DNA from 4 places in the Teichococcus globiformis genome. Region 4 is predicted to be linked to each of the others. Evidence: predicted binding sites of a transcription regulator. Region 4 holds the regulator's gene; each other region holds the start of a gene.
What was found. The regulator LexA, encoded in region 4, represses DNA repair genes until DNA is damaged. The targets are predictions, from matches to a motif close to TGTTCTANNTANGTTC.
Positions count from the first base shown of each region.

Region 1 (3,765 bases), on a different contig from region 4:
CACGGGCAGGAAGCCTCCCGGCTTCCGCAAACCGAATCCGGCCTGACTGCGTTTGCCTCCTGGAAACGGAGGAAAGCAAGACGATGGCAGGTCGCGCCCATGCCAGGATCCTGATCCTCGCGACCGATGGATCGGATCTGGGTGATCTAATGCAGGAGCTGCGCCGGCAAGGTGCGGAGCTCAGCGTGGCTGCTCCCGTTCCGCGGGATGGAGGCGACAGCATCCTGTCCTGGGACGGCCAGGCTGGCCCCGCAGCCCTGGCCAAGCCTGTTCCGGTGGATCACACGCTGGAAACGGTGCAGCCGGGGCAGTGGGATGCGCTGGTTTTGCCGGATGGGCTGGTCGGGCCGGATCGTTTGCGGGCGGAGCCCGAGGTCTTGGCCCTCCTGCGCGACTGGGCCCTGGCCGGCGGCATGGTGGCTGCGATTGGCCACGGGGCCTGGGTGCTGGTCGATGCCGGGTTGGCAAAGGGGCGTCGCATGACTTCCTGTCCCGCGATCAGGACCGACCTGCAGAATGCGGGGGCGCTCTGGCTCGACCTGCCGGTGGTGCAGGATGGACCCATTATCACCGTGCCGCCCGCCGGCCAGGCGGACATGCTGCGCCATTTGCAGCAGGTTCTGGCGGAAGGAAGGCATGCAGGCGGAACCGCCTGACCCTCCTCAGCCCAGCAGCAGGTAAATCGCCAGCCCTGCACCGATCGCCGACATGCCCATGGACAGGCCTGGCCAGAACGGGCGTGCGCCGCGGCTGGCAATCACCACGTTCAAGGCCAGGGACAGGATGAAGGCCACGAGCACCGCCATCAGCGGCCGCTGGTAAATGCCCCAGACCAGTAGCCCGAGCCACAGGAAGAAGGCGAAGCGCGCCAGCAGCTTCCACACCGTGTCGGCCGCTTCCGAAGCGGGGCGGAGCTCCGGAACGGTGGAGCGGTTGTGGATGAAGGCGCCACCGGAAAGCAGCATCATGGCGGGAAGATAGAGGTCCATGAACCGGCGGTAGCCTTGCTGCGGGCGCTTGCCAAGCCGGAACCGTGGGGCATCGACAGCGCGGCCTTCATGCGTAGTCTGCCGGATGATCCGCCGGCGCCGAGTCCCGAGGCCCCCGGCTTGTGAGAGGAGTGCGTGGAATGGGCCGTGGCCGAGTGAAGGGCACCCCGAGATCGTCGAACCGGATGGCACGTGGGTCGGTGGCGGCTGATCCGGGGCGCGAGATTTCGCGTCTGAGGCAGGAGCTGGAACAGGCTCGCACGCTGCTGCAGCAGATCGAGCAGAACCGCACCGAGGCTGGAAGCCTGATGCTGGCGCGCCGGCTGGCGACGCTGGAGGAAGAACGGCAGGTGGCACGCGGCCATGCGGTTGATGCGGCCCTGGAACGCTCGCGGGCCGAGGCCGAGTTGAAGCGTCTGCGCGACGCCATCCAGAAGGCGCCGGGCCTGCAGGGCTGGCTGCTGCGGCGCGCCGCTCGCAAGCTGGGCTGAGGGAGCGTAAAGGCCCTCAGCCTGCCTGGGCGATAACCGCCGGTGGGCGTGGGGGGAGGTCGCGGTGCACCATGCACACGGCGAGCGCGATGTCGCGTGGGCTGAGGCGTCCGGCGGAAGCCCCCTCCCGTGTCACGGCGGCGGTGGAGCAATCCTGTTCGGACGGCTCGAGCAGCGCATTGCCCAGCAGGCCAGATGTCAGCCAGATGCTGAGCAGAAAGGCGGCGGAGCCGAGGATCAAGGTCAGGCAGCGCAAGGCCGGATCCCTTCTTGGGATGGGGGGATGGCGTGGGGGCATCGCCGAGAAAGACTTTAGGCCACCACTCTCACTGAATCGTTAATCCGGGCGACTAAGGCAGAGCTTTTTCCACGGCCATGTTCATGTCTTGTTCTTTTTATGCGCGGGCTTGTAGTGTCAGGGCACACAGCTTCTCAACCATGCCCCATGTCTGCCGCCTCCACCTCATCGCTTTCCTCTCTGCGCGCCGAACTGGCGCGGCTCGAACGTCCGGTTCTTCGTCAGGAGGCCAGGCCGCTGCCGGTTTGCGCCGGCATCGAGTTGCCTGGCGGCGGCTTGGCGCGTGGTGCATTGCATGAAGTGCTGGCCGCCGCACCTGGGTGCGGAGCAGCCTTCTGCGCCACCTTGCTGGGTCAGGCCGGTGGAACGGTGCTCTGGATCCATGCGCAACGCGCCCCCCATATCCCCTGGCCACCGGGGCTCGCGCGCTGCGGGCTCCCACCAGAGAGACTCGTGCTGGTGGAGGCGCCCAGTCCCACTGAGGGGCTTTGGGCGATGGAGGAGGCGCTGCGCTGCCGGGCGGTCGCCGGGGTCGTGCTGGCGATCGGCCCACTGCGCGCCGACCTGACGGCCACAAGGCGGCTGCATCTCGCGGCTGAAACAGGAGGAGGCATCGGCCTGCTTCTGGAAGAAGGGGCAGGCGGCGGCCGACGCCCCAGTGCAGCGACGACGCGCTGGTTCGTATCGCCGCGCGGTGACCTGTCTGAGGTCTCTAACAATCCTCGTTGGTCGCTGGAACTGCTGCGCGCCAGAGGTGGCCGGCCAACCGGTCCATGGCCGGTGCTGCTGCGGAATGGCGCGCTTTTCCTGGAGGAGGGGTGATGCCGCGTTTCCTGGCCTTACATCTGCCCTGCTGGGAAACGGATCTGTTGCGCAGGGCTGAACCCGGATTGCCCCAGGGCGTCCCGCTGGCCAGTTGGGCCAGTTCCGGCAGCCGCCGGCATCTGGTGGCGGTGGATGCTGTGGCGGCCGCTGGCGGCCTTTTCGCCGGACAGGCCCTGGCCGATGCGCGGGCGCTGCAGCCTGGCCTGGTGCTGCGTCATGCGGCGCCCGAGGCAGAGGCCGCCGCGCTGCGCAGCCTGGCACTCTGGGCACGCCGCTATACCCCTCTTGCCGCGGTCGATCCGCCGTGCGGCTTGCTGCTGGACATCACCGGCTGTGCTCATCTCCTGGGCGGCGAGGCGGAGTTGTTGCAGGAGGCCCGGGTGCGGCTGGCCCGTGGCGGTATCGAGGCACGCGGCGCCGTTGCGGGGGCGGCCATGAGTGCCGGTGCACTGGCACGTGGCCGGCTCGACAACCCTGTTGTGGCCTCCGGCATCGAGGCAGAGGCGGTGGCTCCGCTGGGCTTGGGTGCGGCGCTCCGACTGGAACAGGATCAGCTCCTGGCTTTGGCCCGGCTCGGTCTGCGACGGGTGGGGGACCTGCAGGCGCTGCCGCGGGGTGCCTTGGCCCGCCGATTCGGTACCGCCCTGCTGGAGCGACTGGACGCTGTTTCCGGCCAGCTTCGCTTGGCCCTCAATCCCGTTTTGCCGTTGCCTGAACTGGAAGCCACGCTGGATTTTGCCGAGCCGGTCACGACCCGCCTCGCCATCGACCGTGCGGTGGACGGGCTGTTGCGGCGGCTTTGTGCCCGGCTGGATACTGCGGGGCGCGGCGCGCGGCGCATCACTTTGCTGGCTTGGCGAGTCGATGGGGCGGTGCAGGAACTCCGTGTCGGCACTGCCCTTGCCATGCGAGATCCTGATCACCTGATGCGCCTGCTCGCCGGCCGGCTGGAGCGGCTGGAACCAGGCCTGGGTTTCGAGCGGCTGGTGCTGGAGGCCAGTGCTACCGATCCGCTGCAAGGCCAGCAACAGGGGTTCGGCCCTTCCGGCGAGGCAGCACGGCGGGAAGAGTTGCTGCGATTGCTGGATCGTTTGGCGCAGCGTGTGCAGGTGCGAGGGGTGGAGCCGCTGGCCAGCCACTGGCCCGAGCATGCCGCCGCCCC
Region 1 covers NZ_JBHRTN010000018.1:227,627-231,391, reverse strand. Annotated here, with positions in the region: gene ACFOD4_RS15270 (DJ-1/PfpI family protein) at 84-656, shown strand; gene ACFOD4_RS15265 (multidrug DMT transporter permease) at 663-989, opposite strand; gene ACFOD4_RS15260 (hypothetical protein) at 1,175-1,480, shown strand; gene ACFOD4_RS15255 (hypothetical protein) at 1,497-1,736, opposite strand; gene ACFOD4_RS15250 (ImuA family protein) at 1,926-2,600, shown strand; gene ACFOD4_RS15245 (Y-family DNA polymerase) at 2,600-3,765, shown strand, end outside.
Region 1: a site for LexA is predicted at 1,857-1,872, ahead of ACFOD4_RS15250 (ImuA family protein). Genes of this name have one in related genera too.

Region 2 (3,765 bases), on a different contig from region 4:
AGCTGTCGGCGGCCACCAGCCTCTACAGCACCGCGCAGCAATTGCCGCAGGCGCTGGGCGTGGCGGTGGCTTCCGCCGTTCTGCAGATCAGCGTTGCCCTCGCCGGCCGCGAAGGGGTGGCCTTGCCGGATTTCACCGCCGGCTTCCTGGTGGCAGCCGCGCTTGCCATGGTGGCCGGGCCGCTGGCCGCCGGGCTGCCACGCGATGCCGGAGAGGGGATCGTTTCCGGTGGCGGCGCCCGCAAGCGGTAAGCGGGCGAGGCCTCAACTGAAGGCGGCGGCCTCTTCGCGCAACTCGTGATGCAGGCGTCGCAGCGACACGTGATCCGGCCGCAGCGCCAGGGCCTGTTCGACCAGCTTCAACGCCGCGGCTGTTTGGCCGAGGCCACGCTGGGTGACGGCCAGCAACAGCCGCACCTCCATGTCCTCGGGCGCCAGCCGCAGCGCCTGTTGCAGGGTTTCCAGCGCGGTTCTGTCTTCTGCGAGCTTCAGATGCACCCGTGCCACGCCCAGCAACAGGGCCGCGCTCGGGGGGGCATCGTGGACGATGTTTTGCAGGATCTGCCGCGCCTGCTGCGCTTCGTAGTTCATCGCGTGCAACTCCGCCATCTGCAGGTGCAGTGTCCAGTCTCCCGAATCCAGCGTGGCCGCGCGGCGCAGCGCTGCCTGCGCGTCTCCGGTGCGGCTCAATTCCACCAGCGCCTTGGCCCGCAGGCGGTGGGTCAGCGCCGCGTCGGCGCGCAGGCCCGCCGCCTCGTCCAGCACCCCCAGGGCTTCCTCCCAGTACCCTAGCTTGAGCTGAAGCTGCGCGGCCTGCTGCAGCAGATGGTTCGGGCGTCCGCCGAGCGTGACGGCGCGAAGGGCGAAGGCTAGGGCCTCCTCCGTTCTGCCGGCGGTATCCAACATTTGCGCGGCCCGCCCGGCCAGGGCACAGCGCGCGGTCGAGACCAGTGCCGCCTCCGGCAACTCGAGCGCGTCGGAGATCAGCCCGGTCATGCCGTCAAGATCGCCCGCCGCCTCGAACGCATTCAAAAGCCGCAGCCGCTCGTGGTGCCGATGCGGCTCGATGTTCAGGGCCAGCCTTGCTGCCTGTCGTGCCTCATCGAATTCGCCAAACGCCAGATGGGTATGGCTGCGTTGGAAGTGCACGTTTGCCAGCTGCGGGGCGAGGTCCACCGCCCGCTGCGCCAAGGAAGCAGCCCAGCGCGCCTTTCCGCGCTCCAAGAGCCAGGCCGAGAAATTCATCATGTAGGTGGGCGAACTGGCCCGCAGCGCCTGATACGGCGCGAAATCCATGCGACCTTGCTCCAGGAACTGAGAAAGCAAAGGCCGCAACTGGTGCGTTTCAGCCAGGGAACTGGCGCTGGGGTGGCCGGTGTGGCGCAGGGCGTGGATGGTGATTCCCGGGAAGCCCGGCAAAATCTCCTGCTCCATGAACAAGATATCGGCCTTCGCCGCAGGCTGATTGACCAGGACCGGATCGTAGATCAACGCAACCTGGCGGGCACGGGAAGGCCGATCGGCCATCGACCCATGCTTGTGCAGTTCGGCCCATCGGGCGCTGAGCCTCAGTTCCCGCACATAGATCGGGTGGGTCGAGACGCGCGGTGAGATGGACAGGATGTCGGCCTCGAAGTCGGTGCCGAAGTACAGCACGGCGTAGGCACCGACGCTGCAGCCATAGAACACCAGACGGCGGTAGCGATGCTGATACGGCTTCAGCACCGCCGCAACATCCTCGCGGGTCAGCTCCTGGTAGAAGTTCTCCTGGCGTTTCTGAAAGGCCAGAACGTCGTAGCCGCTCGCCACCAGCACGGCTTCGCCGAAGCCTGGCCCGTCGGGATTAAGGTAGGTGAAGGGATCAAAGGTGACGACCAGCGTGCCGTGGAGGGCGGCGGCGTCGATGAAGGTTGCGGTTGTGACGCCGTTATCGAACACCCGCACTCGTGGCGTATCACTCACAAGCCGCATCCTGTATTAAGCTATCTTAGCATTGCCCTATAAATTCTACCGGGAGGAATGTCATCCTTTCCCTCCTATCCGGATCATGGTGCTGCAAGCCAGTGGAGCAACCCGAGGGCATCGTGGCCGTTCTAGGAACGAAAGAAGAACCGGAGAAGCAGGATGGCAAAGAACACCAGCGACCAGGACCGGCAGCCTGTGGGCAGTGCCGAGAAAGACCCAGCCGAATGGAGCACCGGGGACGAGAGCATGACCGGTGCCCAGGCCAGCTATCTTCAGACCCTCTGCCAGGAGGCTGGGGAAGAGTTCGATCCCTCCCTCACCAAGGCGGAGGCCAGCCAGCGCATCGACGCCTTGCAGGCGCGCACCGGACGAGGCCGCGACCACTGATCGGTCTTTCTATTCGGCCGGTTGATGCACGGTGCTTCCGGCGCGGCTGAACCGTCGCGCCAGCCCCTCGAAAGCCAGGAACAGCACCGGGGTGACGAACAGGGTCAGGGCCTGCGACACAGCGAGCCCGCCCACCACCGCCAGACCCAGAGGCTGCCGCAACTCGGCCGCTGCACCCCAGCCCGCCGCGATCGGGACCGCGCCCGCAGCCGCGGCTAGGGTTGTCATCATGATCGGGCGGAACCGAATCAGGCTGGCCTCACGCACGGCCGACCGAGGATCTTCCCCCGTCTTCATGCGGGCGATGGCCACATCCACCACCATGATGGCGTTCTTTTTGACCAGTCCGATCAGCAACAGCACGCCGATCACGGCGATCACGGAAAGATCGAGGCCGAACAGCCACAGCGTCGCCAGTGCGCCAAGCGCCGCCGGCGGCAGGCCTGACAGAATGGTCAGTGGGTGCACCAGCGATTCGTAGAGCACCCCCAGAACCACGTACATGATCAGCACCGCGGCCAGCAGCAGCATGCCCTGGCCGGCCAAAGCCTCCTGGAAGATCTGCGCCGTGCCGGCATAGCCGGTGACAATGGTGGGCGGCAGGCCGAAATCCCGTTCCAGAGCGGCGATGGCTTCCGTGGCCTGCCCGAGAGCCACGCCCGGAGCCGTGTTAAAGCCGATGGTCACGGCAGGTAACTGGCCCTGATGCGCCACGGTCAGCGGACCGACGCGACGCTCCAGCGTGGCGATGCCGGCCAGCGGCACCAGCCGCCCGCCGCTTCCGCGCAGGTAGATCTTGGCGAGCCCCGCCTCGTCCTGCTGGTCGCGCGGCAGCGCCTCCAGGATCACCGAGTAGCTGTCGGACGCGCCATAGATGGTGCTGATTTGCCGGGCACCGAAGGCTGAGTAGAGGGCCTGCCGGACCTGCTCGACATTGACGCCGAGCGCCGCTGCGCGATCGCGATCCACATTCACCGATAGAATGGGGGCGGCCATCTGCAAATCGGAATTCACATCCTGCAGTTCGGGCAGCCGACGCAGGGCGTCGGTCATTCGCTCGGACCAGACATAAAGCTCGTCGGCCCTGAGGCCTTGCAGCGTGTACTGGTAGAGCGTGCGCGATTGCCGGGCGCCGAAATTCAGGTTCTGGATGGGATTGAAGTAGACGCGCATGCCCGGAATGCCGGCGGTTTGCCGCCGCAGTTCCTGGATGATGTCGCCGATCGGCGCCCGTTCGCGGCGCGGCTTGAGCTGGACGAACATGCGTCCTTGGTTCAGTGCCTGGCTGTTGCCGCCGATCCCGGCCGAGGAGTTCACCTGAACCACCGAAGGGTGACGTGCGACGATTTCAGCCACATGCGCCTGACGCACCACCATGTCGTCGAAGGAGGTGTCCTGAGGCCCTTCGGTCGAC
Region 2 covers NZ_JBHRTN010000010.1:43,865-47,629, forward strand. Annotated here, with positions in the region: gene ACFOD4_RS11040 (MFS transporter) at 1-251, shown strand, start outside; gene ACFOD4_RS11045 (tetratricopeptide repeat protein) at 264-1,961, opposite strand; gene ACFOD4_RS11050 (DUF3072 domain-containing protein) at 2,124-2,351, shown strand; gene ACFOD4_RS11055 (efflux RND transporter permease subunit) at 2,361-3,765, opposite strand, start outside.
Region 2: a site for LexA is predicted at 2,097-2,112, ahead of ACFOD4_RS11050 (DUF3072 domain-containing protein). Genes of this name have one in related genera too.

Region 3 (3,765 bases), on a different contig from region 4:
ACCGATCCCATCGGCGTCGGCGAAGTGCTTTTCACGGACGAGTTCTATGCCAATGCGGCCCGGCTGCTGTCTGAACGCGGCCTGATTGTCAATCAGTGCGGCGTGCCGATCATGCAGGCGGAGGAGCTTGAGGTAACCAGCCTTCGTCGTGGCAAGGCGTTCAATGATATCTGGGCCTATGTTGTGGCGGTTCCCACCTATGTAGGCGGCTTTATGACTTTGGGGTGGGCTGCAAAGGATGCTTCCTTGCGCCAGGTCGACGTAGCCACCATCCGGCAGAGGGCAGAGGCGGCCGGTGTGGCCGGCCAGACGCAGTACTGGACGCCGGAAATTCATGTGGGAGCGTTCAATTTGCCCCCCTACATCAGCAAGCATCTTCCCCTGGCAAGCTAAGCTCATCTTGAAGAGGATCGATCCGAACAGCTCCGATCCTCTTCAAGATGCAGAAAATCGCCGGAGAAGCTTCGCTTTCAGCCGCTGGGTTAATGATTCATTCACCGCTTGCATGACTCCTTATGGCCCGGTGGATCACCAGCAGGAGTGCGGACGTGCAGGTTGGCAACAGGTTTCGGAACGGGCCTGCCGGATTCTCCTTCCCTGTTCGACGTAGCACCGCGACTATGGCCATGCCTGCGGCCTTCTTCAGGTCCAGCGGCGCCGAGTAGCCGACGTGAATCTGCTGGAGAATTGGCGTAAGGCGCGCAAAGTCGGGGCGAAGCCGGCCGATGATTTATTTGCCTGCCTCCCGGATGCTGCGTTTCGCATGGACAAGCAGAAGTGCCTGCTGGAAGCGAACACAGCCCTGCTGCGTGTTCTCGGCCCCATCGTACCTGTTCGCACCGGCATGCCTGCAAAGAACATCTTCCGCGCTTCGTCGCGTGATGACTTCCTCGCATGGACACAGCACCCACAGGGAGAGGCGGAGCTTCAACTTGCCACGCTGGATGATCGGGCTCCCTCAACCTTTGCGCCATTGCTGGTGATCAGTTGCGATGTTGCCGGCGACACGGTGATTCTGAAAGACGTCAGCCAGCAGAGCATCTTGGTGGCTCAGACACAGGAAGCAGAGCGCCTCCAGGCACTTGGCGCACTTGCTGGCGGCATCGCGCATGACTTCAACAATCTCTTGTCAGTCGTTATCGGAGCAGCCGACCAAGCTGTTCAGCTTCTAGATGAAAAAGGCGTATCGCAGCCTCGGGAAGAGCTGGAGCAGATCAGGCAGGCAGCCGAAAGGGGCGGCGCGCTCGTTCGTCAGCTGCTGGCCTACGCCAGACAACAGGTTCTGACCCCGCAGAATGTTGCGCTCAATCGGGCGGTCAGGAGCATGGCTCAGATGCTGCGGCCGGTTCTGGGGCAGGGCATAACCTTGGATCTGGCGCTGGAAGAGCCGGAACGTTTGGTGCGCATTGATCCCTCGCAGCTTGATCGTGTGGTGATGAACCTTGCAATGAATGCAAGGAACGCCATGCCGAACGGCGGGCGGCTTTCGATCTCGACAGGGCGCTCCTTGCTGCTGGAGCCGCTTTCCGCCGATCCGGATGATGTTCCCGCTGGAAGATGGAGCGTTCTGCAGGTCGCAGATACAGGAAGTGGCATTTCTCCCGATATTCGAAGTCGGATCTTCGAGCCTTTCTTCACCAGCCGCGCGCGAAGCGGTGGGAGCGGCATGGGGCTTGCCACTGTCTATGGAATCATTCGCCAGTCCGGCGGCTACGTCCTCTTTGACAGCGAGGTCGGACAGGGAACGCGCTTCCGGATCCTGCTGCCGCGTGTTGAGGGGGTGGGCGAAGAACAGCCGAAATCCGGCAAAGTGCCAACTGTCCCAGCTGAGCACCAACCTGCCGGGTTACTTCTCCTGGTAGACGATGAAGCGCCTCTACGGCTGCTGGCTGAACGGGCCTTACGTCGGGCAGGCTGGAATGTTGTGGCTGCTGAGGATGGCGAGGCTGCCCTGTTCTTGGTGGAGCAAGAGGGGCTCCGGCCATCGATCTTGGTGTCGGATGTCGTCATGCCAGGCATGGACGGCCCTGCCCTGCGGGACCGCCTGCGGCAATTCTTTCCTGCGCTTCCGGTACTGCTGGTAAGTGGATATGCCCCATCCATCGTGGGGAAAGGCATAACCGAGGACCGCCTCGCGCATCTTGCAAAACCCTACCGCCCCGCAGAGCTTGTAGAGGCTGTTCGAAAATTGGCGGCTGATTGATCCCTTGTCTTTCTTTGGTGGAGAGAACATATAGGGAACTCATGGCTCTATGTGATGTTGAAATCTTTGTGGGGAAATTGACCACCGTACGGTAGAGTTCAGGTGGATGAAGCGCGATTCTGCCCTGCTGATTTGGGACAAGACGCTCACTAGATTGGAACCTCGACATTCTCGCCTTTGGCGAAAGGGATTTCCAGAATGGATAAGAACAAGGCACTCGATGCTGCGCTCAGCCAGATCGAAAGGGCCTTCGGCAAAGGCTCCATCATGCGGATGGGCGCCAAGCAGCAATCCGACGAAATTGAGGTAATCCCAACTGGATCACTGGGTCTGGATTTGGCACTCGGGATCGGCGGCCTGCCGAAGGGACGTATTGTAGAGATTTATGGTCCTGAGAGCTCAGGCAAGACCACGCTTGCGCTGCACGCCATCGCTGAGGCTCAGAAGCGCGGCGGCACCTGCGCCTTCGTGGATGCGGAGCATGCGCTCGATCCAGGCTACGCCCGCAAGCTTGGCGTCGATGTCGATAATCTGCTGATCAGCCAGCCTGATGCCGGCGAACAGGCCTTGGAGATTGCCGACACCCTGGTCAGGTCCGGCGCGGTTGACGTGCTGGTGGTGGACTCCGTGGCCGCCCTGGTTCCGCGTGCCGAGTTGGAAGGCGAAATGGGCGACAGTCACGTCGGCCTGCATGCCCGCCTGATGAGCCAGGCACTGCGCAAGCTGACAGGCTCGGTTTCCCGCTCCAACACCTTGCTGATCTTTTTGAACCAGATTCGGCTCAAGATCGGCGTGATGTTCGGCAACCCGGAGACAACGACGGGGGGCAATGCGCTGAAGTTCTATGCCTCGGTTCGCCTGGAGATCCGTCGCATCGGGCAGATCAAGGATCGCGAGGAAGTCACCGGCAATCAGACACGCGTCAAAGTGGTGAAGAACAAGATGGCGCCGCCTTTCCGGCAGGTCGAGTTCGACATCATGTATGGCGAAGGCGTCTCAAAGGTTGGCGAACTGATCGACCTCGGCGTGAAGGCCGGCGTCGTGGAGAAATCGGGTGCTTGGTTCAGCTGCGACAGCCAGCGGATCGGTCAAGGGCGCGAGAATGCCAAGCAGTTCATGCGCGACAACCCCTCCATGGCCGACAGCATTGAGCAGCGGATCAGGTCTCAGGCTGGTATCGTTGCTAACAGCATGATGGTGGGACCGGAACCCGACGAAGCCGCAGCGGCCGAATAGTGTCGGCCTGAGCGTTTTGGATGATGAAAGCGCCGGATATGTCCGGCGCTTTTCTTGCTTATCGAAGATTTGCTGGCGAGCAGCTCAGGGTGTGCGGCGTGCCGCATGGGTGCGCGGGACCTCGAAGCCGAGAGTCGAGAAGCTTTCCGTCATGTGGCGAGGAAGCGGAGCAGTTACTTCCAGAGACCCACCATCCGGATGCGGAACGGAGATGGCGCGCGCATGAAGATGCAGTGCGTGCGACATGCCCTCCAGGTGCGCCTGTTGCCCGCCATACTTGCCATCACCCAGGATGGGGCAGGCGAGGGCCGCCGCGCAGTGCACTC
Region 3 covers NZ_JBHRTN010000010.1:204,581-208,345, forward strand. Annotated here, with positions in the region: gene speE (polyamine aminopropyltransferase) at 1-393, shown strand, start outside; gene ACFOD4_RS11825 (ATP-binding protein) at 671-2,203, shown strand; gene recA (recombinase RecA) at 2,402-3,439, shown strand; gene ACFOD4_RS11835 (RluA family pseudouridine synthase) at 3,524-3,765, opposite strand, start outside.
Region 3: a site for LexA is predicted at 2,228-2,243, ahead of recA (recombinase RecA). Genes of this name have one in related genera too.

Region 4 (3,765 bases):
CGTGTGCTGGCTACACCGGTGCATGCTCGGCTGACCCAGCCGCCCGCCGACGTGTCGGCCATGGATGGCTATGCCGTGCGCGCCGCCGATGCGAGCCAGGGTGCCCGGCTGCGTGTCACCGGCAGTGCGCCGGCGGGCCATCCCTTTTCCGGCAGGGTCGGTCCCGGCGAGGCCGTGCGCATCTTCACCGGTGCCGTGGTCCCCGCAGGTGCCGATGGCATCCTGTTGCAAGAGGATGCGATGCCGGAAGGCGGCTCCGTGCTGGTGGAAGAAGCCGTGGCCTCCGGGCGCTGGATCCGTCGCGCCGGGCTTGACTTCACAGCCGGCGACCTGCTGCTGCCGGCCGGTCGGCAACTGACGGCGCGCGACATCGGCCTCGCCGCCGCCGCCAATCACCCCTGGCTCAGCGTACACCGTCAGCCGCGCATCGGCATCCTCGCCACGGGCGACGAGATCGTGCTGCCCGGCGAACCTCTCCCGCCCGGCGGCATCGTATCCTCCAATGCCCATGCCCTGGCCGCCCTGGTGCGGGCCGCAGGAGGAGTGCCGCTGGTGCTGCCCATCGCCCGCGACGATGTGAACGCCATTGCCGCCGCCGCGTCGGAGGCGCGCTTCTGCGACCTGATGCTCACCACTGGCGGCGCCAGCGTGGGCGAACACGACCTGATCCAGCAGGCACTGGGTCCGCAAGGCTTCGCATTGGATTTTTGGAAGATCGCCATGCGGCCGGGCAAGCCGCTCATCTGGGGCAGGCTCGGTCAGACCCCGCTGCTCGGCCTTCCGGGCAATCCGGTTTCCGCACTGGTTTGCGGCGTGTTGTTCCTTTGGCCTGCTCTGGCAGTGCTGCGCGGCCGGCCCGCCGCCGCTCCGCCGCTGCGCCCGGCGATCCTGGGAACGCCCCTGCCGCAGAATGACCGGCGCGAGGACTACCTTCGGGCAACGGTGACCCGCCGCGAAGATGGCGTTCTGCAAGTCACCCCCGCTTCCCGCCAGGACAGTTCGATGCTCCGAACACTGGCCGGCTGCGACGCGCTGATCCGGCGTGCTCCGGACGCTCCGGGTCTTGACGCCGGAGCCTGGACGGAGGCGCTCATTCTGTCCGAGCTCGGTATCTGAACGGTGCCGCAGAGGCGTCGCAGTCCGCTGTGTTGAGAATCGGGACGATCCTCTGTTGACGGCACACCAAGAACTTTCCTAGAACATCGTACGGGTTGCTGCTTTGTTCGCAACCGCACACGCCGCCGATCCGGCCGTTCCGGGGAGCCCCGCATGCTCACGCGCAAGCAACATGAGTTGCTGATTTTCATCGACAATCACCTGCGCAGCACAGGCTTCTCGCCCTCCTTCGAGGAAATGAAGGAGGCGTTGCAGTTGAAGTCCAAATCGGGAATCCACCGCCTGATCACGGCGTTGGAGGAACGTGGATTCCTTCGTCGCCGCGCCCACCGTGCACGGGCCCTGGAGGTGCTTCGCCTGCCGGAAAGCGTGGCTCCCGCGCCCCGGACCGACACCGCCCGGGCGGCAACCGCCTTTGCTCCCAATGTCATTCGCGGGAACTTCGCCTCCAATCTTCCTGGGGCCAGCCGCAATGCGCAGGATGCCGCTGCGGTTCACCTCCCGCTCTATGGCCGCATTGCTGCCGGCCAGCCGATCGAGGCGCTGCGGGACCAGGGCAGCACGGTGGAGGTGCCCGCCGCGCTGCTGGGTGGCGGTGATCACTACGCGTTGGAGGTTGCGGGCGACTCCATGGAGGGTGCCGGTATCCTGGATGGCGACACCGTCATCATCCGCCGCGGCGACATCGCGGACAATGGATCGGTGGTGGTGGCCCTGGTGGACGAGAACGAGGTGACGCTGAAGCGGCTGCGGCGCAAGGGCAATTCCATCGCTCTGGAAGCGGCCAATCCGCGATACGAGACGCGCATCTTCGGCCCGGACCGGGTCAAGGTGCAGGGCCGCCTGGTAGGGCTTCTCCGCCGCTACTGAGTGCGCGTCGCCTGTTGCTCCATCTCCCGGCGCTTCCAGGCCGGGAGGGGGGGTGGCGGGACCCAAGGGCGGTCGCCCCGCGCGGCCCGGTCCGACAGCACCCTTACACCGTCGGTTCCCAGCCAGATCGCATGGGCCCCGTCACGCCAGACGCTGAACCGGTCCACGACGCCTACCCCCCGGCAGCGTCCCCGGATCGGTTCAGCCGAGACCATCAGCGTCGCATCATCGCAATAGGCCAGCGCCCTCACCTCCTCCGCCTCTTGCCCACGCTTGGGTCTCGGCACACGGATCAGCATGGCCACCGGCCCACCTGCTATCGGCTGGAAGCGGCAGGTCCGGTCTTCGCAGCGCAACGTGCCGTTTTCCGGCCCTCCGTCAGACGGCAGCGCCTCTGCATCATCCTCTCCCATGCTGCGCAACCAGTTGGCCCTCACAAAGCCGGAAGCGCCGGTGTTGCGCTGAATGATCATGCCTTCCTCGGTCCGGAAGGCGATCAGCCGCGCATCGGCGGAAACCAGCATGTCCGGCGGTGTCACGAAAAATGCGCCGAGCAGGCCGGCCATCGCCACCGGCGCGCCCCACCAGCGCCAACGCATGCGCCAGAGGCAGAGCCACAACAAGCCGAAAGTGGCCAGCAGCAAGCCCGCCGGCGGAATTGGGAATGCCGTGAGAGCGGCGCCCGGCCAGGACGCCACGGTTCGCGCCGTGAACAGCGTTGCCTCGACCCCCAGCCCCATGACGCGCAGGGCCCATTCTTCCAGGCCGAACGGCATGAGGGCAGCCGCCAGCATTCCTGCCGGCATGACGATGAAGGAGGTCAGCGGCACCGCCACCATGTTGGCCGCCACGCCGTAAAGCTGCAGCCGGCCAAAATGATGCAAGCCGTAGGGGGTCGTCGCCAGCCCCGCCAGAAAGGAAGTCAGCACTGATCCCGCAAGCAGGACCACCGGCCGCCGCCACCATTCCGGGCCGCGCTGCCACCGCAACATGAAGCGTCCGCTCAACTCGGCGCCTGCGATGAGCACGAGGACGGCGGCGAAGCTCATTTGGAAGGACGGGCCGAGAAGCGCCGCCGGTTGAACCGCCATGACGATCATGGCAGCAAGACCCAGGACGCGCAGGGACAATGCGCGCCGCCCCAGCATGACACCCAGGGTGACCACCGCAGCCATGGCAAAGGATCGTTGCATGGGCACCTGCGCACCCGTCAGCATAAGGTAACCGAAGCCCAGCAGCAGCGCTCCGGGCGCCGCGATCTTCTTGCTGTCCCAGCGCAGGGCAATGGCCGGGACCAGCGCTATCATGAAGCGTACCACGCCGAATCCCAGCCCCATCACGATCGCAATGTGCAGACCCGAGACGGACAGCAGGTGGGCCAACCCTGAATCCCGCATGGCGATCATGTCGTCGTCTGGAATGCCACTCTGACTGCCGGTCAGCAACGCGGCTGCGATGGCACCTTGTCCGCCGTGCAGCACGGCCATGACCCGCCGTTCCAGAACCGTCCGGGCCTGGCCGAAGGGCGCCTTTTCACGTGCTCCCTCCAGCCGTTCCGCCGGCCCTAGGGCGAAGCCGGAGCCACCCAGCCCGCTGAAATAGGCATCACGCTGAAAGTCCCAGCCCCCGGGATAAGGCGGCGCCGAGGGAGGTCGGATCAATGCCCGTAGCCGGATCCGCTCGCCCGGCAGGGGCTGAAGCGGATCATCAGCCCGCAGCCGGATGCGCAGGAAGCGCGGCAGAACCGGCTCTTCCGGGGCAAAGCGTGCTTCTGTCAGG
Region 4 covers NZ_JBHRTN010000007.1:200,684-204,448, reverse strand. Annotated here, with positions in the region: gene ACFOD4_RS06190 (molybdopterin molybdotransferase MoeA) at 1-1,116, shown strand, start outside; gene lexA (transcriptional repressor LexA) at 1,270-1,986, shown strand; gene ACFOD4_RS06180 (ComEC/Rec2 family competence protein) at 1,980-3,765, opposite strand, start outside.